2 linked regions of the Parasedimentitalea psychrophila genome follow. The protein of the gene in region 1 interacts with the protein of each later gene in a pairwise test. Links are inferred from orthologs where the notes say so. Each region holds a gene or a part of one and is shown in the gene's direction. Other genes may lie near its edges. The genes, in order: QPJ95_RS21790 and mrdA.

Region 1 (10,609 bases):
GAGGGGGTGCGAGCGCATATAGGGGTCTTGATTGGCTGTGCTCAGCAGGTCCTGGCCGGAAAAAACCTGATGCAGGTCAACCAGCCCCTGTGGGCTGATGCCCGCGCGGGTCAGATAGCCGGCGGCAGAGCGATCAGCCGAGGATTCTTCGGCACGTGTATGGGCCAGAAAGCTGCGAAAGGCGGCACTTTGGGTGCCGACGGCGATGCCCGCCGCGGCCTCTCCGGCGCCGGCCGCTGCGGCCAGAACCGCCAGTGCGACACCAAGACCCGAGATTGAGCTGGCAGAGCGCATGTTCTGCATGCGCCGGGACAGGTGACCATTGGCAATATGCGCCGCCTCGTGGCCAATCACCGCCTGCAGCATCTCGGGACTGGTGACTTTCAGAATCAGGCCGTAGTTCACAAAGATGGTTTGGGAATCCACCACGAAGGCGTTGAACGAGGCGTCGTTGACCACCAAGACCCGCACCCGTTTGGCGTTCAGCCCGGCCGCAGTCAGGACCGGCGCCGCCAACTTGCTGAGCCCGTGTTCGATATCCGCATCGCGCAGCAACCCGAGCGCCGCTGATGGCAGCGCCGAGGCCACCAGGAACAATGTGCTCAACACCAGGGCCGGGATTGACGCCAGCCGATTTAAACGGTCAATAAACATGGCCGCACCATGGGAGATCAACATGCGAAACTCAACCCGATCAAATGTCGATCCCTTCATTGTGATGGATGTGATGGAGGCCGCGCGTCAGGCCGAAGACGCCGGTCGCCATATTATCCACATGGAGGTTGGTCAGCCATCGACCGGTGCCCCCCTGGGCGCACGGCGCGCAGTGGCCGCCGCACTGGATGGCGACGCGCTGGGGTATACCGTGGCTTTGGGGCTTCCGGCGCTGCGCCAACGTATCGCCCGGCTATATGGAGAGTGGTATAATGTTGATCTGAACCCGGACCGGGTGATCGTGACGCCGGGATCTTCTGGCGCCTTTCTGCTGGGCTTTACCGCACTGTTCGACAGTGGCGACCGGGTTGGTATCGGGGCGCCGGGCTATCCGTCGTACCGGCAGATCCTAAAGGCGCTGGGGTTGGTGCCGGTGGATATTCAGACAGCGGCGGAAAACCGCCTGCAGCCGGTGGCGACAGAACTGGCAGGGCTGAATCTGGCAGGGCTGATGGTTGCGTCGCCTGCAAATCCAACCGGAACCATGCTGAACCGCGATGCTTTGGAGGCGCTGATCGCTGCGACGCAGGAGCAAGGCGCCAGTTTTATCTCGGATGAGATTTATCACGGGCTGGAATATGAGGCCAAGGCCGTCACCGCGCTGGAGCTGACGGATGAGTGTTATGTGATCAACTCCTTCTCGAAGTTCTTTGCGATGACGGGCTGGCGGGTTGGCTGGATGGTGGTGCCCGAGGATCATGTGCGGGTGATCGAGCGGATTGCTCAGAACATGTTCATTTGCGCCCCCCATGCCAGCCAGGTGGCAGCACTGGCGGCGCTGGAGTGTCAGGATGAAATGCGGCAAAACCTGAGTGTTTATGCGCACAACCGCGCGCTGATGCTGCAGGGCCTGCCCAAGGCCGGATTCACCAAGTTCGCGCCGCCGGATGGGGCGTTTTACGTCTACGCGGATGTCTCGGATCTGACCCAGGACAGCCGTGCCTTTGCGGCGGAGATTCTGGAAAAAGCCGGGGTTGCGGTGACGCCGGGCCTGGATTTTGATCCGCTCCGCGGCGCCACCACCCTGCGATTTTCCTATGCGCGGTCAACCTCTGATATAATAGAGGGGCTGGCGCGCCTGGAGGCATTCATGGCAACCCGCCAGCAAGCAGGCTGACGGTTTGACGATGGCGGTACACGAGGCGAAAAAGGCGTGAGACAGATGAGCAGAGTTTTTACACTCATAGCATTTACCCTGGCCCTGAACTGGCCGGGGGGACCGGCCCATGCCCAGACTCAGGCCCAGACCCAGGGATTCAGCGGGCTGGCGCGCATTGATCCTGCCTCCAGCCGGATTGAGGACCGCGACAATGGCGGTGCCCATATCGCGCTAGGCCTGAGCCAGGGGGTGCCCTATCGGTTGTTCACTCTGAACGACCCGCCGCGTCTGGTGCTTGATTTTCAGGAGGTGGACTGGCGTGGGTTGAGGTCGGAGGCTTTGTTGCAGGGGCAGCAGGTCACTCGGGTACAGTTTGGCACCTATGTGCCGGGTTGGTCGCGGATGGTGCTGGAATTGGCTGGCCCGCTGAAGGTTGAAAGCGCGGCGCTGGATATCGATACGGTGACGGCACAGGCGAAATTGCAGCTGCAGCTAACCTCGACCAGTGCCGAGAGCTTTGCTTCCAGTGTAGGTGCCCCGACGGATGCGCGCTGGGATCTGCCACCGGCGGAAGGTCTGCCTGCGCCCATAACGCGGGGCTCGGATGCGCCGTTGCTGGTGGTGTTGGATCCTGGTCATGGCGGCATTGATCCGGGCGCTGAGGCTAAAGTAGATGGTTCTGCGGTGGTGGAAAAGGATCTGATCCTGGGATTTGCCATTGAACTGGGTGAAGAACTGGTGCGGTCGGGACGTTTTAAGGTGCAACTGACCCGCGACGGGGATTATTTTGTCTCGCTGGAGCGTCGCATTGCGCTGGCCCATCAGGCCGGAGCGGATCTGTTTGTCTCGCTCCATGCGGATTCCCTGTCGGAAGGCCTGGCCCATGGTGCGACGGTGCATGTGCTGTCGCCCGAAGCCTCGGATGTGGCGTCAGCCAAATTGGCGGAGCGACATGACCGCAGTGATCTTTTGGCTGGCGTGGATCTGAGTGATGCGGATGACCGTGTTACCGGTATCTTGCTGGACCTGGCACGGCAGGAGACCCAGCCACGCAGTGACGCCTTGGCCCAGGCCCTGGTTGAGGGAATGGCCAATCAGGGCGGCCCGATGAACCGCCGGCCGCTGCGCTCGGCGGGATTTTCGGTGCTGAAGGCGGCGGATATCCCCTCAGTGCTGATCGAGATCGGATTTCTGTCCAGCCCGCGTGATTTGAAAAACCTGCAAGATCCCGCGTGGCGGGCGACAATGACGCGCGGGATTTTGAATGGACTGGTGAGCTGGCGCGAGGAAGATGCTGCGCGCAGAGCCTTGGTTCGACAATAGATGCAATGATACAGGTGGGGCGCTGCCCCAAACCCCGGGATATTTAGCGCCAGATGAAGATCCAACTGGCTCGCGGGCGGGCAAATGGCGCATTACCGCCATCTGTTGTTTTGACCATTGGCGCTGGCGCCCTTATATAGGCGCCATGTGCACAGGAAGGCCGTATAGTGCTTAGGATTATTCTCTCATTCTTTGGCTCCATCTTTAGTACCATCACGCTGGGTATTGCGATGGTGGCGCTGACGGTTGGTGCCGTGTTCTGGATCTATGGGCGTGATTTGCCCAGCCACGAATCGCTGGCCCAGTATCAGCCTCCGACCATCAGCCGGATTTATTCAGGCGAGGGGCAACTGATTGATGAGTTTGCCAAGGAACGCCGTTTGTTTGCGCCGTCGGATGAGATCCCCGATTTGGTGAAACAGGCTTTCATTTCAGCTGAGGATAAGAATTTCTATAGCCATAAGGGCTATGACATGCGCGGGATTGCGGCCGCCGCCATTGAGGCGGTGCGCTCTCGAGGGTCCAATGTGCGGGGGGCCTCGACCATCACCCAGCAGGTGATGAAGAACTTCCTGTTGTCCGGCGATCGCAAGGCCGAGCGCAAGATCAAGGAAATCATCCTGGCGGCGCGGCTGGAGGAGACGCTGGATAAGGAGCAGATCCTTGAGCTCTATATGAATGAGATCTTTCTGGGGCAGAACTCTTACGGGGTGGCGGCAGCCTCGCAGACTTATTTCAACAAGACGCTGGAAGAACTGGCGCCGCATGAGGCGGCATTTCTCGCCTCCCTGCCCAAGGCGCCGGGCAAGTTTCATCCGGTGCGCGGCAAACAGCGGCTGACCGATCGGCGCGATTATGTGCTGCGGGAAATGTATCAGAACGGCTATATTTCGGAGGCGGTTTACCGGGTTGAAGTGCAGCAGCCGCTGCGCTCGGTGCAGAACGGTGATTTTGAGAGTTTCCGTACCGCGCTGCCACCACGGGACTATTTCACCGATGAAATTCGCCGCCAGCTGTCGGTCGATTTTGGCGAGGGTGAGTTTTTTACCGGCGGCTTTACCGTTCGCGCCACCATTGATGCGGAAATGCAGCGGGTGGCGGCGCTGTCGCTGCGCACGGGGTTAGAAAAATACGACCGCTCGCGCGGGATCTGGCGTGGCACTGAGCTGACGATTGCGGCGGATCTGCTGAAGGATGAGACCGCCTGGCGGGCTGCCTTGGCGGCGAGCGATGTGCCCAGAGATGTCACACTGGGGGGCGAGTGGCTGCCGGCGGTGGTCTTGGCGGTCGGCGATAGAGAGCTGACCGTGGGCGTCGAGGGGGCCGCAGCGATTGGCGCGGTGCCGCGCGCGGACATCAGTTGGATGAAGGGGAGTTTCAAGGATAACCTCACCCTCGGTGACGTGGTTCTGGTGCGGGCGCAGACCAAGGATGACGCCTTTCAGCATTGGTCATTGCGGCAAATTCCCGAAGTGCAGGGCGGCTTTGTGGCGATGGACGTGAACTCGGGCCGGGTGTTGGCGATGCAGGGCGGGTTTTCCTATCAGCATTCTGTGTTCAATCGCGCCACCCAGGCACAACGCCAGCCGGGATCCAGTTTCAAACCCTTTGTCTATGCTGCGGCACTGGACAGCGGCTATAGCCCGGCAACCATTGTTGTGGATGCGCCGATCGAGGTGAATACACCGCAAGGGCTGTGGCGGCCGCGCAATTCGTCGAATAAATTCTATGGGCCAACGCCACTGCGCACCGGCATTGAGCGCTCTCGGAACCTGATGACAATCCGTTTGGCCCAGGAAATTGGCATGCCGGTGGTTGCGGGCTATGCGGAACGCTTTGGTGTCTATGACGAGATGGGCCCCTATCTGGCCAACTCGCTGGGCTCGGAGGAGACCACGCTGTACAAAATGGTGACCGCCTATGCAATGTTTGCCAATGGCGGCGAGCGGCTGAAGCCAACCCTGGTTGACCGTATTCAGGATCGCGATGGGCTGACGATTTATCGCCATGATGACCGCGATTGTGTGGATTGCTCATCGACCATGCTGCCCGAGGGTGTGGCGCCCCGGATTATCACCGATCGTGATCAGGTGATGGACCCGATCACCGCCTATCAGCTGACCTCGATGATGCGCGGTGTGGTGGAACGTGGCACCGCCTCTGGCAATGTGCACCTGGGGGTGCCGACCGCGGGCAAGACCGGCACCACAAACGAGGCGCGGGACGTCTGGTTTGTGGGTTTTACCTCGAATATTGTGGCGGGCTGCTACATTGGTCATGATCGGCCACGGCCACTGGGGCGGGGTACCTATGGGGGCAATACCTGTGGCCCGGTGTTCCAGCAGTTCATGGAGAAGGCGACGGCCAAATACGGCGGCGGTCCCTTTGACGTGCCGCCGGGTGGCCATTTCATCAAGATCGACCGCTATACCGGGGCCCGTCTGCCGGATGAGGCCAGTGGCGAGTATGTTGTGGCTGAATATTTCCGCGATGGGGCTGAGCCGATCTTCGGGCTGAGCTATGATGGCGGATTTGCCATGGGATCAAACCTACCGTTGTTTGAAGAGATCAATGACTCAGGTCGACAGGTCACAACCTCAAGCGGCGGCACCGCGGTTCTGGGGCCCAAGGCGACGTTTGGCACGGTCAGCTCTGGGGGGCTTTATTGACCGGCCTGAGCCAGCAACAAGGCCAGCAAATCAGCTTCGTCGTCCTGGGACAGCATGCCCTTTGCCCGGTAAGCAATGGACAGGGCGCATTTGGCTGCGGCCCACTGCGCGAGCCGTAGCGGCGGCACCTTTAGCGCCTCAGCAAAACGCTTTGTCACCTCTGTGATGCGGTCTTGGTTGCGGACCAGCGCGGGCAGCCCCTTGGGGTGACGCAGGGCATTAGCCAGTTCAAAGGCAGGGTCGCCAATATATCCCTTTGCATCAAACGCTTGCGGGCCTGAGGAGGTCAGGATGATATTGTCATGGTGTAGATCGCCATGCAATGGCACAGGCGGCGGCTGATGGGCGAGCAATTGCCGTGCCAATTCAGTGGCGCGCAACATGTCTTGGCGCAGATTGGGATGGCAATCCAGGGCAATTCCAAGCACCAATAGAGGGACAAAAACCTCCTCTAGTGCGCATAGATCTGGCAAGGCGGATACTGGGTGGTGGTGTAGGCATCGGGCCGTATCACAGAGTAGCTGATCCGCCCGTGGCGCATCGCCTGCGCGTGCAATGTCACCCAGACTTGGTCCGTCTAGCCACTCCATCAACAGTGCCGATCGGCTGTCTTTGAATATTCGAACCGCCCCCTTTTTGGACCAGGCATTGAGCAGGGCGGCTCCTGCTGCCTCGTTGCCCCGACTGGCCTGCCTGTACACTTTAAGAACAGCCAGAGTGCCATTTGCCTGGCGCACGCGCCAAAGCTGGGCAATTGGTGTTTTAGACAGGTTTTCCGGACTGGTCAGCTGCCACCGGGCCATTATTGCCGCAAGACCATCAGTCATAACGCTTCCCATCATCTTGTGGTGTCCTTCAGGTCTTGGTATCACGCAGACCTTATAGATCAAGTTGGGACCAAACCATGCGCGCCGAGATCCAGAACTATGTGGCCGAGATTGAGAAATCTCTGGACCTGCTCGCCCAGCGAATGGACAAGGAAACCGCGCCGCATCGGCTCGAGGAATTCGACGCCCGCGTCGAAGATCCCAATCTGTGGGACAATCCAGAAGCCGCGCAAAAACTGATGCGCGAACGGCAGATGCTGGTCGATGCAATGGACACCTACACAGGCATCAAGCAGGACATGGCTGATAACGTCGAGCTTATCGAAATGGGCGAGATGGAAGATGACAAAGAGGTCATAGGTGAGGCCGAAGACGGGCTGAAGACGTTGGCTGCCAAAGCGGCAGAGAAAGAGCTGGAAGCGCTGCTGGACGGCGAGGCTGACAGCAACGACACCTTCCTTGAGATAAACTCAGGCGCGGGTGGCACGGAAAGCTGCGACTGGGCCTCGATGCTGGCGCGGATGTATGTCCGCTGGGCCGAGAAAAAAGGCTATAAGGTCGAGCTGCAGTCGGAGAGTGCCGGTGAAGAGGCCGGGATCAAGTCGGCGTCCTATAAGATTACTGGGCACAATGCCTATGGCTGGTTGAAATCCGAGAGCGGTGTGCATCGTTTGGTGCGGATTTCACCGTTTGACTCGGCGGCCAAGCGGCACACGTCATTCACCTCGGTGAAAGTGTACCCGGTGGTGGACGACAATATTGAGATTGAGGTCAATCCGGCCGACATCCGACTTGATACCTACCGCTCATCAGGGGCGGGTGGTCAGCACGTCAACACCACCGATTCGGCGGTGCGGATCACCCACCACCCCACCGGTATTGTTGTCACCAGCTCGGAAAAGTCACAGCACCAGAACCGCGACATCGCGATGAAGGCTCTGAAATCACGGCTCTATCAGATGGAGTTGGACAAGCGCAGTGCGCTGGTAAACGAGGTGCATGAAAACGCTGGCGATGCAGGCTGGGGCAACCAGATCCGCTCATACGTGCTGCAGCCCTACCAGATGGTCAAGGATCTGCGGACCAGTCACGAGACCTCGGACACCAAGGGGGTGCTGGACGGCGATCTGGATGGCTTTATGGCTGCCACTCTGGCGATGAATGTTGCCGGCAAAAGCCGCGCTGAGGCGCAGGCCTAGACCGCCACTAATCGGAGTTGGGTCAATGAAAGCCGGGGCAACCCGGCTTTTTGCATGCTGGCGCACAACAGGCGGCTGGTTGGTGACATTCCCCGAGACGCCCATTTGCGGGAAATATGCATTAATAAAAGATGTATGTGAGCTATCTATTTGATTGTGTGAATTCAGGCAGTAGGCTTGCTTTGAAACTTTCGTAAGCCACTCAAACTAATACCTTCAAGCTGCTGTTCTAAAACTGTTTTGCCTATCGGCCAATGCCGTGTCAATTGACCGACTGCGGGGCCTGCGATGGCACCAAAAGGCGGGTTGTTTGCATTTGAAACAGATCAACTGAGTGCAGATGGAGACCTATAATGAATGAACGCAATCGAATGTGACACTGGGGCAGACCGGGAGTTTCCAGCCCTTGGCAACACCAGCCAACAGGTCATTTTGTGACCAGAACAATACCTGTTGCCCCGGGAGGTCGGGGAGGGGGAGTCTTTGGGAGGAGACATTCATGATTACAGAGAAAGATTTTGGCGTGCCTCAGCTTCGGCCGATGACTTTGGCCATCTTACGTCAGGCGGTACGTCAGGGTTGGAAGGATTTCCGCACCAGACCCGAACTTGGATTGATATTTTCCGGGCTATATATCTTGGCCGGCTGGGTCATGGTCTGGATCACACAGGCGACAGGGACCACGTTTTGGCTGGTTCTGGCGGCCATTGGCTTTCCACTGGTCGGCCCCTTTGCTGCTGTGGGCCTGTATGAGGTTTCGCACCGGTTGGAACAGGGCAGGCCGAAGAACCTGAGAGACGTACTTCGGGCCGTGTTGCAGCAGGGCAGCCGCCAGCTTCCGTCGCTCTGTGCTATAATCGTGGTGGTTTTTCTGTTTTGGTTTTTCCTCGGCCATCTGACCTTTGCACTGTTTCTGGGCTTGTCTCCGATGACCAATGTGTCGTCATCGCTGGATGTGTTCCTATCCTCCAGCGGGCTGATGATGCTGGGCGTTGGAACCCTGATCGGCGCATTGATTGCACTGCTTTTATTCATGCTCACCGTGCTGTCTCTGCCGCTTTTGCTGGACCGCGAAATTGACTTTGTCACTGCGATGATCACAAGCTTTCAGTATGTTTTGCAGAATTTTCCACTGATGATCAGTTGGGCGGCGTTTATCGCAGTCACCACGTTTGTCGCGATGTTGCCTGGGTTTGTCGGACTATTGCTGGTTTTGCCGCTGCTGGGCCATTCAAGCTGGCATGTCTATCGGTTGATAGTGGTGGCCGAGCCATAATCCAGGGTGACGCCCTGTGCGGCGGAAATACAGCATGGGCTGCCCGGTTAGTGGAACGGCTCTGTGATCTGCAGCAAATGGTGATGAAATGGCATCAAACCCGCTTCTGGGACAAAACCTGTCCCCCGCGCGGCGCCAAGGATGTCACCGAATTTACCACCCAAATGCTCGTAGACCATTTTGGTGACCCGGATGCCGCTGCTGCCTTCGCGCACCGTGCGGCTGACGTAGCCAACCCAGAAATTATTCTCAAGCGAGGCCACCCGTGCAAGGTAGTTGAAGGAACAGGTCAAGGCCCCCCGCCGGGCGATGATCAGCGCAACGCCGTCATCCTGACGGGTCGCGTAACCGCGAAACTCACGCGAGTGTGAAAACGAGGGCAGCCCCTGATGACGCATTGCTTCTTTGGGCTCGAATCCTTTGACATAAGTGACTCCTTCAGAGCGAAAAATATACGACAGGCCAACCAGATAGTGGTTGTCCCTGATGAAGCTGCGTCTTGAAAAACGATAGATTCCAGATGGAAATGACTGTTCCGAAAGCGAACTGACGCCCGGCCCAAGAAAGTCTTTCAGGAATTGACCGTTGAGGACTTTCCCCTTGGTTTCAAGCTCGTTGACCGGCTCTAGCAGGATGCGCGCATCGACATTAAAAAACGAACAGATCCGGTCCAAAATATCCGGCCGCGGAAAACTCTCGCCAGATAAATAGCGATTGAACTGGGTCCTGTTGATGCTCAACTGACGCGTCAGTTCGGAAATGGACGGGTATTTTTTTGACAGATGGCGTAGATTGGCGCCAAACACGCTTCGCAAATCTGCCGGAGAAAGGGGTACCTTTGCCATTGGACTCTGACCTTAAAATTGTTCAATTCAATAGTAAGCTGCAATGCCCGAACTGGAATTTTTCAGGGCAGTTTCGTCTTATTGACGCCAAGTAGTGACAGATGTGACGCTGCGATAGGTCAACAAGCTATCCACTCAGACACAAAAAGCAATAGCCAGACGCCGAATTAACCATGTTTGAACGCTGCCAATTGGATCAGAATTGAGGGGTGTTCAGGAAGAGGTATGAGATGAATGGTGTGGTGCTCTGGAGCGATGCAGGTCAGAAAAGGGCTGTCATTTGGTGTGAAGATCAGGGCGACCTGGCATTTTACGCGCAGAAGACGGCTCTGGAAGTGGTGGATCTGCACGAAGGTGATCTGGTTTGTTTCGACCTGACCCTGCAGCAGAATAAGCGGAAGGCGGAAAACCCTCAGGTTTTGGCGGAAATGGCCTGTCTGGGATTAGCGCAGAGTTTGATAGCTGCACTGCCTGATGCGGTTCCAAAACCGGACCGCACTCAGAAAACCGCGCGGATTATTCCCTTTGCGGGGCATTTAAAGCAAAAGCAGCGCGAAAATGCATCGCGCCGCAAATGTGTTGGGTAGTATTGGATCGGCGGGGTGCCTAGTCGCCTCGCAACAATGCTGCCACACCGGTCCGGGCCACTTCGACCAG
Region 2 (10,487 bases), 3.3 Mb from region 1 along the record:
GCTGATCATACGCCGTGGAAAAGTTGGTGAAGGTGCCGACACCCGCGAGATCTCGTATAAAGACGTCACCTGAGTGGTGACGTCAGGATAGAGAGGGGCCATCCATCTGGGTGGCCCTTTTTGTTTCCCAGCGGCTTTGAAACGGCGATCTCCCGCGCCCCAAGCTGGTGCGGCTGCGCCGCAACAGATTAGGGCCTTGGGCCCGGCACCGCTACGCGGTGCAAAGTGTTGCGGGGGAAACGTTTCAGCGACAGGTCTGCCCTGAATGCGCCATTGATGGGCTGCAGTTGCAGGCTTCATTTGAGAACCAAGGCGACCTGCAGATATGTCTGATAAAACACCGGGGCGCCATCAGATCAAAAAGTGCGCACTGCGCCTTGCACCAGGAAGTGATAAACCCGCCAAATCAGCTGACCTGCGCCGCGCAGCGGCGCCACGCCCAAGGCTTTGCCTCTCATCTGTGATGAGCGGCAAAGGCGCGGGAGTGCACCGCCTAGATCAATAGGCGGCCACTAAAGCTGGGCCGCTACCTATCGGTCGTGTGTAAACCCTCAGCCCGGTTCGCTGCGACATCACGGCAGGGCTACAGCGCCTTGGCGCTGGCGCGGAGCTCGGTGTCAGGGTGGCGCGGCGGCCTTTACCCGCACCCGGAGTGAAGTGGCTGCAGACCGGGCTCCAATACCCAAGACCTGAGCCGCGAAAAGCGGGCGCGCCCGGCGAAAAGGCGCTAGTTGGACAGAAAACACTCTTTCGCGACGCCGCTGTGCCGCTTATAAGATCTGATGCCCGCGATTTACGCGGAGTCGCGGGCCACTGGTACAGCATTTACAGGATCCCTTTAATATGTCGATCTTTGGATTTTTGTCCGGCCTGTTCACGTCGGATATGGCTATTGACCTTGGAACAGCAAACACCCTGGTCTACGTCAAAGGCCGGGGCGTGATCCTGTCCGAACCTTCGGTGGTGGCTTATCACGTCAAGGATGGCGTCAAGACCGTGCTGGCTGTCGGCGAGGACGCCAAGCTGATGCTGGGCCGAACCCCCGGCTCGATCGAGGCGATCCGGCCAATGCGCGAAGGTGTCATTGCCGATTTTGACACCGCCGAAGAGATGATCAAGTACTTCATCCGCAAGGTCCACAAACGGTCAACCTTCTCCAAACCCAAGATTATCGTCTGTGTGCCATATGGTGCCACGCCGGTTGAGAAGCGGGCAATCCGACAATCGGTGCTGTCAGCCGGGGCCCGCAAGGCCGGGCTGATTGCCGAACCGATTGCGGCGGCCATTGGGGCTGGAATGCCCATCACCGACCCCACCGGCAATATGGTGGTCGATATTGGCGGCGGCACCACCGAAGTGGCGGTCCTGTCGCTGGGTGACATCGTCTATGCGCGCTCGGTGCGGGTTGGCGGCGACCGGATGGACGAAGCGATTATTTCTTATCTGCGACGTCAGCAGAATCTGTTGGTCGGTGAAGCCACCGCTGAGCGCATCAAGACCTCAATCGGCACCGCCCGGATGCCCGACGATGGCCGCGGCCAGTCGATGCAGATTCGCGGTCGTGACCTGCTGAACGGCGTCCCCAAGGAAATCGAGATCAGTCAGGCGCAAATCGCCGAGGCGCTGGCCGAACCGGTTCAGCAAATCTGCGAAGCGGTGATGACAGCGCTTGAGGCCACACCGCCGGATCTGGCCGCGGATATTGTCGACCGTGGCGTCATGCTGACCGGTGGCGGCGCCCTGCTCGGCGACCTGGACCTGACATTGCGTGAACAGACCGGATTGGCGGTGTCGATTGCCGATGAAAGTCTGAATTGCGTGGCTCTGGGCACTGGCAAGGCGCTGGAATTTGAAAAGCAACTGCGCCACGCAATTGATTACGACAGCTAAGGGTCTTACCTTTCGCCATCTATGGGGTGCCATCTAAGTACCCAGGAGGAGCCCCTTGGCCAAAGATCGATCCCAGCGCGAAGACTACGGCACCCCGCTGAAGCGATTGCTGGTTGTGGTAACCTGTCTCTGTCTGGCGCTGATCTTCATTGTCTGGCGCATCGATAGCCCCAGGGTCGAGCGATTCCGGGCTCAGGTCGTCGATGCCGTGGTGCCCAACATGGAATGGGCAATGGTGCCGGTGATCGGCACCATCAATCTGGTGCGCGACTTTCAATCTTATCAGCGATTGTCCAAACAAAACCGCGAGTTGCGGTCCGAGTTGCGGCGGATGCAGGCCTGGAAAGAGGCGGCGCTGCAACTGGAGCAGGAAAATGCCCGGCTGCTGGATCTCAACAATGTACGGCTGGATGCGCGGCTGACCTATATCACCGGCGTGGTGATGGCCGACAGTGGCTCTCCGTTTCGCCAGTCTGTGCTGCTGAATGTCGGGTCGCGTGACGGGGTGCGCGATGGTTGGGCGGCGATGGATGGGATTGGCCTGGTGGGGCGGATCTCGGGGACCGGGCGCAATACGGCGCGGGTGATCCTGTTAACCGATGCCGCCAGTTCGGTGCCCGCGACGATCCAGCCCTCGGGCCAGAATGCGCTGATTGCCGGCGACAACAGCGCCGCTCCGATAATCGATTTCCTGGAAAACCCGGACAAACTGCGCCCCGGTGACCGGGTGATAACCTCGGGCGATGGCGATGTATTCCCGGCCGGGCTATTGATTGGCCAGGTGGCCAGCGACCCCTCTGGCCGTTTGCGGGTGCGCCTGTCTGCCGATTATGAGCGGCTGGAGTTTCTGCGCGTGCTGCGCCACCATGGCACCGAAGGCATCAATACCCCCGGAGGGCTGGTGACGCCGCCACCCGGGGCGCCCCTGCCGCGCCCCCGCCCCAAGAGCCTGGGGACCGACAATGGCTAACACCTCGCCTGCGCATGTCTGGATCATGCGGGCTGCGTTCCCGGCGCTGGCCCTGCTGATCATGTTTTTCCACCTGTTGCCGCTGGATACGGTTCCGCGCAAATGGGCGCCGCCTGATCTGCTGGTGGCCTCGGCATTGGCCTGGTCGCTGCGCCGCCCGGACTATCTTCCGACTGTGTTGCTGGCGGTGACACTGTTGCTGGCGGACCTGATGTTTCAAAGACCCCCCGGGTTGCTGGCATTGCTTGTGCTGTTGGCATGCGAGTACCTGAAGCCCCGCGCCCTGAGCCACCGCGATACCGGTTTTGCCGCCGAGTGGCTTTCGGTCAGCCTGGTCCTGACCGCAATTACCGTGCTCAACCGCATGGCGCTGGCGCTGGTGGGCGTGCAGCAAGCGCCGTTTGGTTTGATCCTGATACAGATGATACTGACCATTGCCGCCTATCCCTTGGTGGTGCTTGTCAGTCAGTCTATTCTGGGGGTGCGCCGGATGAGCTCGACTGAGCTTGAGACCCTGGGAATACGCCTATGAAACGCAACCCAAAAGAACTGGAAACCACCCATCGCACTCTTAGTCGCCGGGCTCTGTTGCTGGGCGGTTTTCAGCTGGTCTTTGCCGGTGGTCTGGCGATGCGGATGCGTCACCTGCAGGTGGATCAGGCCGACCAGTTCCGGCTGCTGGCGGAAGAGAACCGCATCAACATCCGGCTGCTGGCCCCGGCCCGGGGTGAAATCTTTGACCGCAATGGCATTGCGCTGGCCCGCAATTCCCCCTCTTACCGCATCATCATTGTCCCCGAAGATGCAGGCGACGTCGACAAGGTGATCAAGGATCTATCGCGGCTGATCGAGATTGATCCCAAGGATCTGGAACGCGCCATTGCCGAGATGCGCCGCTCGCCGCCGTTTCTACCGGTGACCCTGGCAGATCAGATCGACTGGCAGGAAATTTCAAAGGTGGCGGTGAATGCCCCGGCCCTGCCCGGCATCACCCCCGAGGTTGGTCTGGCCCGGATCTATCCCCGGCGGGCGGATTTTGCCCATGTGGTTGGCTATGTCGGCCCGGTTTCCGATTATGATCTGGACCAGATCACCGACCCGGAGCCCATCCTGCGGATCCCCCGCTTTCAGATCGGCAAGGTCGGCTTTGAGGCGAAGCGCGAAGACATGCTGCGGGGCAAGGCCGGCGCCAAGCGGGTAGAGGTCAATGCCACTGGTCGGGTGATGCGCGAGCTGGACCGCCGCGATGGCGTGGCCGGCGCGGATATGCAGCTCACCGTCGATGCCGAATTGCAAGGCTATGTTCAGGCTCGATTGGGCACTGAGAGCGCCAGCGCCGTGGTAATCGACTGCGAAAACGGTGATCTGCGCGCCATTTCCTCGGCCCCCAGTTTTGACCCCAACCTGTTTGTGCGCGGCATTTCAATTGCCGACTACCGGGAGCTGACCGAAAACACCTATCGGCCGCTGGCCAATAAATCGGTACAGGGCACCTACCCGCCAGGATCGACCTTCAAGATGATTGTTGCACTGGCAGCGCTGGAAGAAGGCATTATTGGCACCGAGGAAACTGTTTGGTGCCCTGGCTATCTTGAGGTTGCGGGCCGTCGGTTCCACTGCTGGAAACGCGGCGGCCACGGCAATGTGGATCTGAACACCTCGCTGAAACGGTCTTGTGATGTCTATTACTATGATCTGGCGCTGAAGGTCGGCATTGATAAAATTACCGCCATGGCGCAGCGCATGGGGTTGGGCATTCGCCATGATCTGCCGATGTCCGCCGTTGCCGCCGGGCTGACGCCGACCAAAGAGTGGAAAAGCCGCAATCGCGGGGAAGACTGGCTGATTGGCGACACCGCCAATGCCTCTATCGGGCAGGGCTTTATGCTGGCGTCACCGATGCAACTGGCGGTGATGACCGCGCGGCTGGCCACCGGGCGCAGCATTACGCCGCGGCTGATCAAATCCATCGATGGCATCGAACAGCCCAACGGCGCGGGGGTGCCCCTGGGGTTGAACGAAAACAATCTGCGCACCGTGCGCAAAGGCATGTTTTCAGTATCAAACGACCGGCGCGGCACCGGGTATAAGTCTCGGATCATTGAAGAAACAATGCGTATGGCGGGCAAGTCCGGCACCAGCCAGGTCCGCAATATCACCGCCGCCGAACGCGCTGCCGGGGTGATCCGCAACAGGGATCTGCCCTGGGAACGGCGCGACCACGCGCTGTTTGTCAGCTTTGCCCCCTTTGATAATCCGAAATTTGCCATCGCGGTTATTGTCGAGCACGGCGGCGGAGGCTCCACAGCCGCCGCCCCGATTGTCCGCGATGTCATGCTGCAAGCGCTTTACGGTGGCACCCCGCCGCTGGCGGCCTATCCGAAGAAAGACCGCAATCGGATCAAAGCGCAGCAGGAGCGACTGGAGCGAGAACGCCCGGCTCGGCTGCAGGACGCGAGCGACCGCGCATGAGCTATCTGGAGTATAATGCCAAGACCACCCCAACCGGGCTGCGCAAGATCTTGTTTCTGAACTGGCCGCTGGTGCTACTGCTGATCTCGGTGGCCTGCATTGGCTTTCTCATGCTCTATTCGGTGGCCGGAGGATCAGTCCGCCCCTGGGTGGAACCACAGGTGAAACGCTTTGGCATGGGGCTGGCAGTGATGTTCTTCATCGCCATGGTGCCGATCTGGTTTTGGCGCAACATGGCAGTTGTGGCCTATCTGAGCTCCATTGCCCTGCTGCTGGCGGTGGAGTTTTTTGGCACGATTGGCATGGGGGCGCAGCGCTGGATTGACCTGGGCTTTATGCGGTTGCAGCCCTCTGAACTGACCAAGATCACCCTGGTGATGCTGCTGGCCGCCTACTACGATTGGCTCCCCCGTGAGCAAACCTCGCGGCCGCTGTGGATAGCGATCCCGGTGGTGGCGATTATGGTGCCGACGTTTATGGTGCTGCGCCAGCCCGATCTTGGCACCTCGATCCTGCTGCTGGCAGCGGGCGGCGGCGTGATGTTCCTGGCCGGGGTACACTGGGCCTATTTTGCCGCAGTGATCGCGGCCGGGGTTGGCCTGATCACCGCGGTGTTCCAAGGTCGCGGCACCTCCTGGCAGTTGCTCAAGGACTATCAATATCGGCGCATTGATACCTTTCTGGACCCCTCAACCGACCCGCTGGGCGCCGGCTATCACATCACCCAGTCGAAGATCGCCTTGGGGTCTGGCGGTTGGTCCGGGCGTGGCTTTATGCAGGGCACCCAATCGCGGCTGAATTTTCTGCCCGAGAAACACACGGATTTCATTTTCACAACTCTGGCCGAGGAATTTGGGTTTGTTGGCGGCGTCTCGTTGCTGGGCATCTACATGCTGATCGTGGTGTTTTGTATCGCCGCGGCGCTGGCCACCAAAGACCGGTTTTCCGCGTTGGTGATCATGGGGGTATCAATCACCTTTTTCCTGTATTTTGCGGTCAATATGTCGATGGTCATGGGGCTTGCTCCGGTGGTTGGGGTGCCATTACCAATGGTGTCCTACGGAGGCTCCGTGATGCTAGTGCTGCTGGCGGCCTTTGGCCTTGTGCAGAGCGCCCATGTCCATAGGCCGCGTTAAGGGGCATCAAAGGGGGCCAGCCCCCTCTTGGCCTGACGGCCAATTCACTCCCGGGATATTTTTGGCCAGATGAAGAGCGGATGGATCTGGGAGACCTGTCTGGTGTTACTGAATAGCCAATTGGGGGTTGCACGCCGCCGCGTTCCCACTCAGGGTCCGGGAAATCACTATTGGGATGCAGCGCCATGAGCATTTTTCACCTCGCCTATCACGTCGATGACCTACAGCGGGCCCGCGCCTTTTATGGCGGGGTTCTGGGTTGCGCCGAGGGCCGCAGCACCAAGACCTGGGTTGATTTCAACTTCTTTGGTCACCAGATCTCGCTGCATCTGGGGCCGGTCTTTGCGACAACCAATTCCGGCCAGGTCGGAGAGCACATGGTGCCAATGCCGCATTTGGGGGTGATCCTGCCACAGGACCAGTGGCAGGTCTTGGCTGATAACCTGGTGGTCAAGAATGTGGATTTCACCATATCCCCAACCACCCGTTTCACCGGGGAGCCGGGAGAGCAAAGCACAATGTTCTTCCATGATCCGGCAGGCAACCCGATTGAGATCAAAGGCTTCACAGATATGGCCGGAGTTTTTGCCCGATGATCAACGTCCAGTTCGCCGCCCTCCCCCCACGTTGGGACACTTATGCCGCACCGCTCAAGGCGGCCTTTGGCCAGGCCGGGCTGGATGTTGATTTGCGGGTCGACCACGCGCCGGACAGTGTGGATTACATCATCTATGCGCCCAATGGCCCGTTGTCGGATTTCACCCCCTACACCCGATGCAAGTCGGTGCATAGCCTCTGGGCAGGGGTGGAAAAGATCGTTGGCAACGCCAGCCTGACGATGCCCCTGTGCCGGATGGTGGATCCGGGGCTGACCGCCGGCATGGTGGAATGGGTGACCGGCCATGTCCTGCGCTACCACCTGGATATTGACCGTGCCATCTTACAGCAGGATCAATGGGAGCCCAAGGTGCCCCCCTTGGCAATGGAGCGCCCGGTCACCGTTCTGGGGCAAGGCGCGCTTGGGCAGGCCTGCGCCAGCGCATTATCGCAACTGGGGTTTCCGGTGACAGGATGGTCTCGCGCGCCCAAGGTGATCGAAGGCATTACCTGTCGACATGGGGCTGAGGGGCTGGTGCAGGCATTGACCAGCGCTGAAATTGTGGTGCTCCTGCTGCCGGACACGTCGGCAACCGAGAATACACTGAACGCGCGAACATTGGCACAGCTTCCCAAAGGCGCGCGGATCATCAATCCGGGCCGAGGGCCTTTGATCGACGATGCCGCGCTACTGGATGCATTGGACTGCGGTCATATCGCGCATGCCACACTGGATGTCTTCCGCATTGAGCCGCTGCCCAGTGATCACCCCTATTGGGCGCATCCCAAGGTCACTGTCACCCCACATATTGCCGCCGAAACCCGCACCATTACCTCCGCACAGGTGATAGCCGAGAACATCCGGCGCGGCGAAGCTGCAGAGCCATATTTGCATCTGGTGGATCGCGATCTGGGGTACTGACCGCAAAAGAAGGCGCCAGCGCGCGCCTTCTTCTTGTTTCAAATACCTCCGCCGGAGGCCGCGCCCGGGACGGGCGCTTTAGCTGGCCCCCAGCCCCCGCCCCTTGAGCAGGGCCTCCACCCCCGGCAACCGGCCCCGGAACGCCACATATAATTCGCCCGGATCCTGCGAGCCGCCGGTCGACAGAATGGTGTCTTCCAACGCCTTGGCCCGCTCGGCATCAAAGGCCCCTCCGGCCTCCTCAAAGGCGGCAAATGCATCGGCGTCCATCACCTCGGACCACATGTAGCTGTAATAACCCGAACTGTAGCCGTCGCCCGCAAAGACATGCGCGAAATGCGGGCTGGCGTGGCGCATGGTGATCGCCGGTGGCAGGCCAATCTCGCTCAACACCTCATCTTGTTTGGCCATCACATCTGTCGGCGCCGCACCCTCATGAAAGGCCAGATCGACCAGCGCCGAGGCTACATATTCCACCGTCTGGAACCCCATATCAAAATTGGCGGCGCCCAGCACCTTGTTCAGCAGCTCTTGCGGCATCGCAGCACCTGTGTCTGCGTGGGTGGCAAATTCAGCCAGCACCTCGGGGACCTCAAGCCAGTGTTCATACAATTGGCTGGGCAGTTCGACAAAATCCCGCGCCACGGAGGTGCCCGAGATGCTCTCATAACTCACATTCGACAGCATCTGGTGCAGCGCATGACCAAACTCGTGGAACAGGGTGCGGGCATCGTCCCAGGACAGCAGCGCCGGCTCTGCCTTGGCAAAATTGCAGACGTTGATCACCACAGGTGCCTGCACCTGCGGGAACTTGGCCTGACCGCGCATGGCAGAACACCAGGCGCCAGAGCGTTTAGAGCCGCGGGCAAAATAATCGCCGATGAACACAGCCACATGTTTGCCATCCCGCGTAACCTCCCAGGCGCGGCAATCGGGGTGGTACAGGTCCACGTCCAGCGGTGCAAACTGCAACCCGAACAGGCGGGTGGCACAGGCAAACGAGGCCTCGATCATCCGGTCCAGTTGCAAATAGGGCTTCAACTCGGCCTCATCCAGATCATGTTCGACCTTGCGGCGCTTTTCAGCATAGTAGCGCCAGTCCCAGGGCTGCAGATCACCATTGATGCCATCGGCCTGCATCATTTGGGTCAGCACCTCGGCGTCGGCCTCAGCCCGCGATTTGGCGGGGGCCCAGACTTCCATCAACAAGCTGCGCACCGCGTCTGGCGTCTTGGCCATCTCGGTTTCCAGCTTGTAATCGGCAAAGCTGTCATAGCCCAGAAGCTGCGCCCGCTCATGGCGCAGCGCCAAGATCTCGGCGGCGATTTCACGGTTGTCGGTTTCGCCGCCATTGGCCCCACGGGCAACCCAGGCGTTGAAAGCCACCTCGCGCAGGTCACGACGCTTTGAGAACTGCAGGAACGGCGTGATGATCGAGCGTGACAGGGTCACCACCGGGCCATCAGCGCCTTTCTCAACACCAGCCGCGCGGGCCGCATCAACCGCAAAATCAGGCAGGCCTTGCAGATCCTTCTCAGCCAGCGGCATGAACCAGTCGCGTTCATCCGCCAGCAGGTTTTGGGTAAACGAGGTGCCCAGCGTTGCCAACCTGCCCTTGATCGCTTGCATCCGGGTATCATCAGCGCCGGTCAGCGCCGCCCCACCGCGCACAAAACCACGGTGGGTCAGCATCAGCACCCGCTGTTGTTCGCCGGTCAGATCCAGGGTTTCACGGGCGTCCCAGACGGCGGCAATACGGGCAAACAGCGCCTTGTTGGCGGTGATGGCCGACGAATGCGCCGCCAGCTTGGGCGAGAATTCACGCTGCAGGGCCTCTCGTTTGGGATTGCTGTCAGCGCCAGCGACACTGAAAAACACCGACAGAACCTGGTCCAGCTCGCGGCACGGGTTTTCTAGCGCCTCAATCACATTGGCAAATGTTGGCGGCTCAGTGCTACCGGCAATGGCTGCGATCTGGGCGTTGTGCGCGATCAGCGCCTGATCCAGTGCAGGGGCAAAATCCTCGTCAGAAATATCCCCAAACGGGGCAATTTGGAATGGAGTGTCCCAGTGGGGCAAAAGCGGGTTGGTCATGGCAAAGTCTCCTTTGCCAGCAAGCTAGTGCTTGGTCCAACCCGACTTCAATACCCTAGGCCCAACAAAGCACGCCGCTAGGCAATAGAGTTGCTTACTCAGTCGTTTCTTTGTCCCGCAGGTGGCGTTCAAATCGGCGCAGGGCCAGCGACAGGCTGATGGTCATGGTCAGATAGATCAGTGCGACCACATTATAGGTCTCAAAATAGCGGAAGTTGCCGGCCGCAATCACCTTGCCCAGCTGGGTGACATCCAGCACCCCCAGCACCGACACCAGCGAGCTGTCCTTGACCAGTGCCACAAAATCATTGCCCAGCGGCGGCATGATAGTGCGAATGGCCTGCGGAAAGATCACCAGCCGGAACTGTTGCCAGCCATTCAGACCCAGCGCCTTGGCGGCCTCAAT

The links.
Region 2: the proteins of QPJ95_RS21790 (region 1) and mrdA interact in binary tests that used the Escherichia coli proteins (3 or more experiments, as listed by UniProt). The link is inferred for Parasedimentitalea psychrophila from one-to-one orthologs.

Annotation. Positions count from the first base shown.
Region 1 is NZ_CP127247.1:4,513,775-4,524,383, reverse strand. The notes cover bases 2,933-6,054. They hold QPJ95_RS21790 (penicillin-binding protein 1A), read left to right. Parts: upstream 2,933-3,303; coding sequence 3,304-5,805; downstream 5,806-6,054. Other genes in these bases: QPJ95_RS21785 (aminoglycoside phosphotransferase family protein), read right to left, coding at 5,799-6,054; QPJ95_RS21795 (N-acetylmuramoyl-L-alanine amidase), read left to right, coding at 2,933-3,136. Also shown: QPJ95_RS21805 (M48 family metalloprotease), read right to left, coding at 1-678; QPJ95_RS21800 (pyridoxal phosphate-dependent aminotransferase), read left to right, coding at 677-1,831; more of QPJ95_RS21795, read left to right, coding at 1,877-2,932; more of QPJ95_RS21785, read right to left, coding at 6,055-6,632; prfB (peptide chain release factor 2), read left to right, coding at 6,710-7,831; QPJ95_RS21775 (DUF2189 domain-containing protein), read left to right, coding at 8,331-9,107; QPJ95_RS21770 (helix-turn-helix domain-containing protein), read right to left, coding at 9,155-9,952; QPJ95_RS21765 (hypothetical protein), read left to right, coding at 10,183-10,539; ilvN (acetolactate synthase small subunit), read right to left, coding at 10,559-10,609. UniProt on the Escherichia coli protein: Cell wall formation. Synthesis of cross-linked peptidoglycan from the lipid intermediates.
Region 2 is NZ_CP127247.1:1,190,961-1,201,447, forward strand. The notes cover bases 2,861-5,860. They hold mrdA (penicillin-binding protein 2), read left to right. Parts: upstream 2,861-3,388; coding sequence 3,389-5,332; downstream 5,333-5,860. Other genes in these bases: QPJ95_RS05710 (rod shape-determining protein MreD), read left to right, coding at 2,861-3,392; rodA (rod shape-determining protein RodA), read left to right, coding at 5,329-5,860. In the rest of the region: QPJ95_RS05695 (2-isopropylmalate synthase), read left to right, coding at 1-73; QPJ95_RS05700 (rod shape-determining protein), read left to right, coding at 844-1,890; rod shape-determining protein MreC, read left to right, coding at 1,946-2,860; more of QPJ95_RS05710, read left to right, coding at 2,853-2,860; more of rodA, read left to right, coding at 5,861-6,468; QPJ95_RS05725 (VOC family protein), read left to right, coding at 6,654-7,064; QPJ95_RS05730 (2-hydroxyacid dehydrogenase), read left to right, coding at 7,061-7,987; QPJ95_RS05735 (M3 family metallopeptidase), read right to left, coding at 8,066-10,081; QPJ95_RS05740 (amino acid ABC transporter permease), read right to left, coding at 10,176-10,487. UniProt on the Escherichia coli protein: Catalyzes cross-linking of the peptidoglycan cell wall. Responsible for the determination of the rod shape of the cell. Is probably required for lateral peptidoglycan synthesis and maintenance of the correct diameter during lateral and centripetal growth.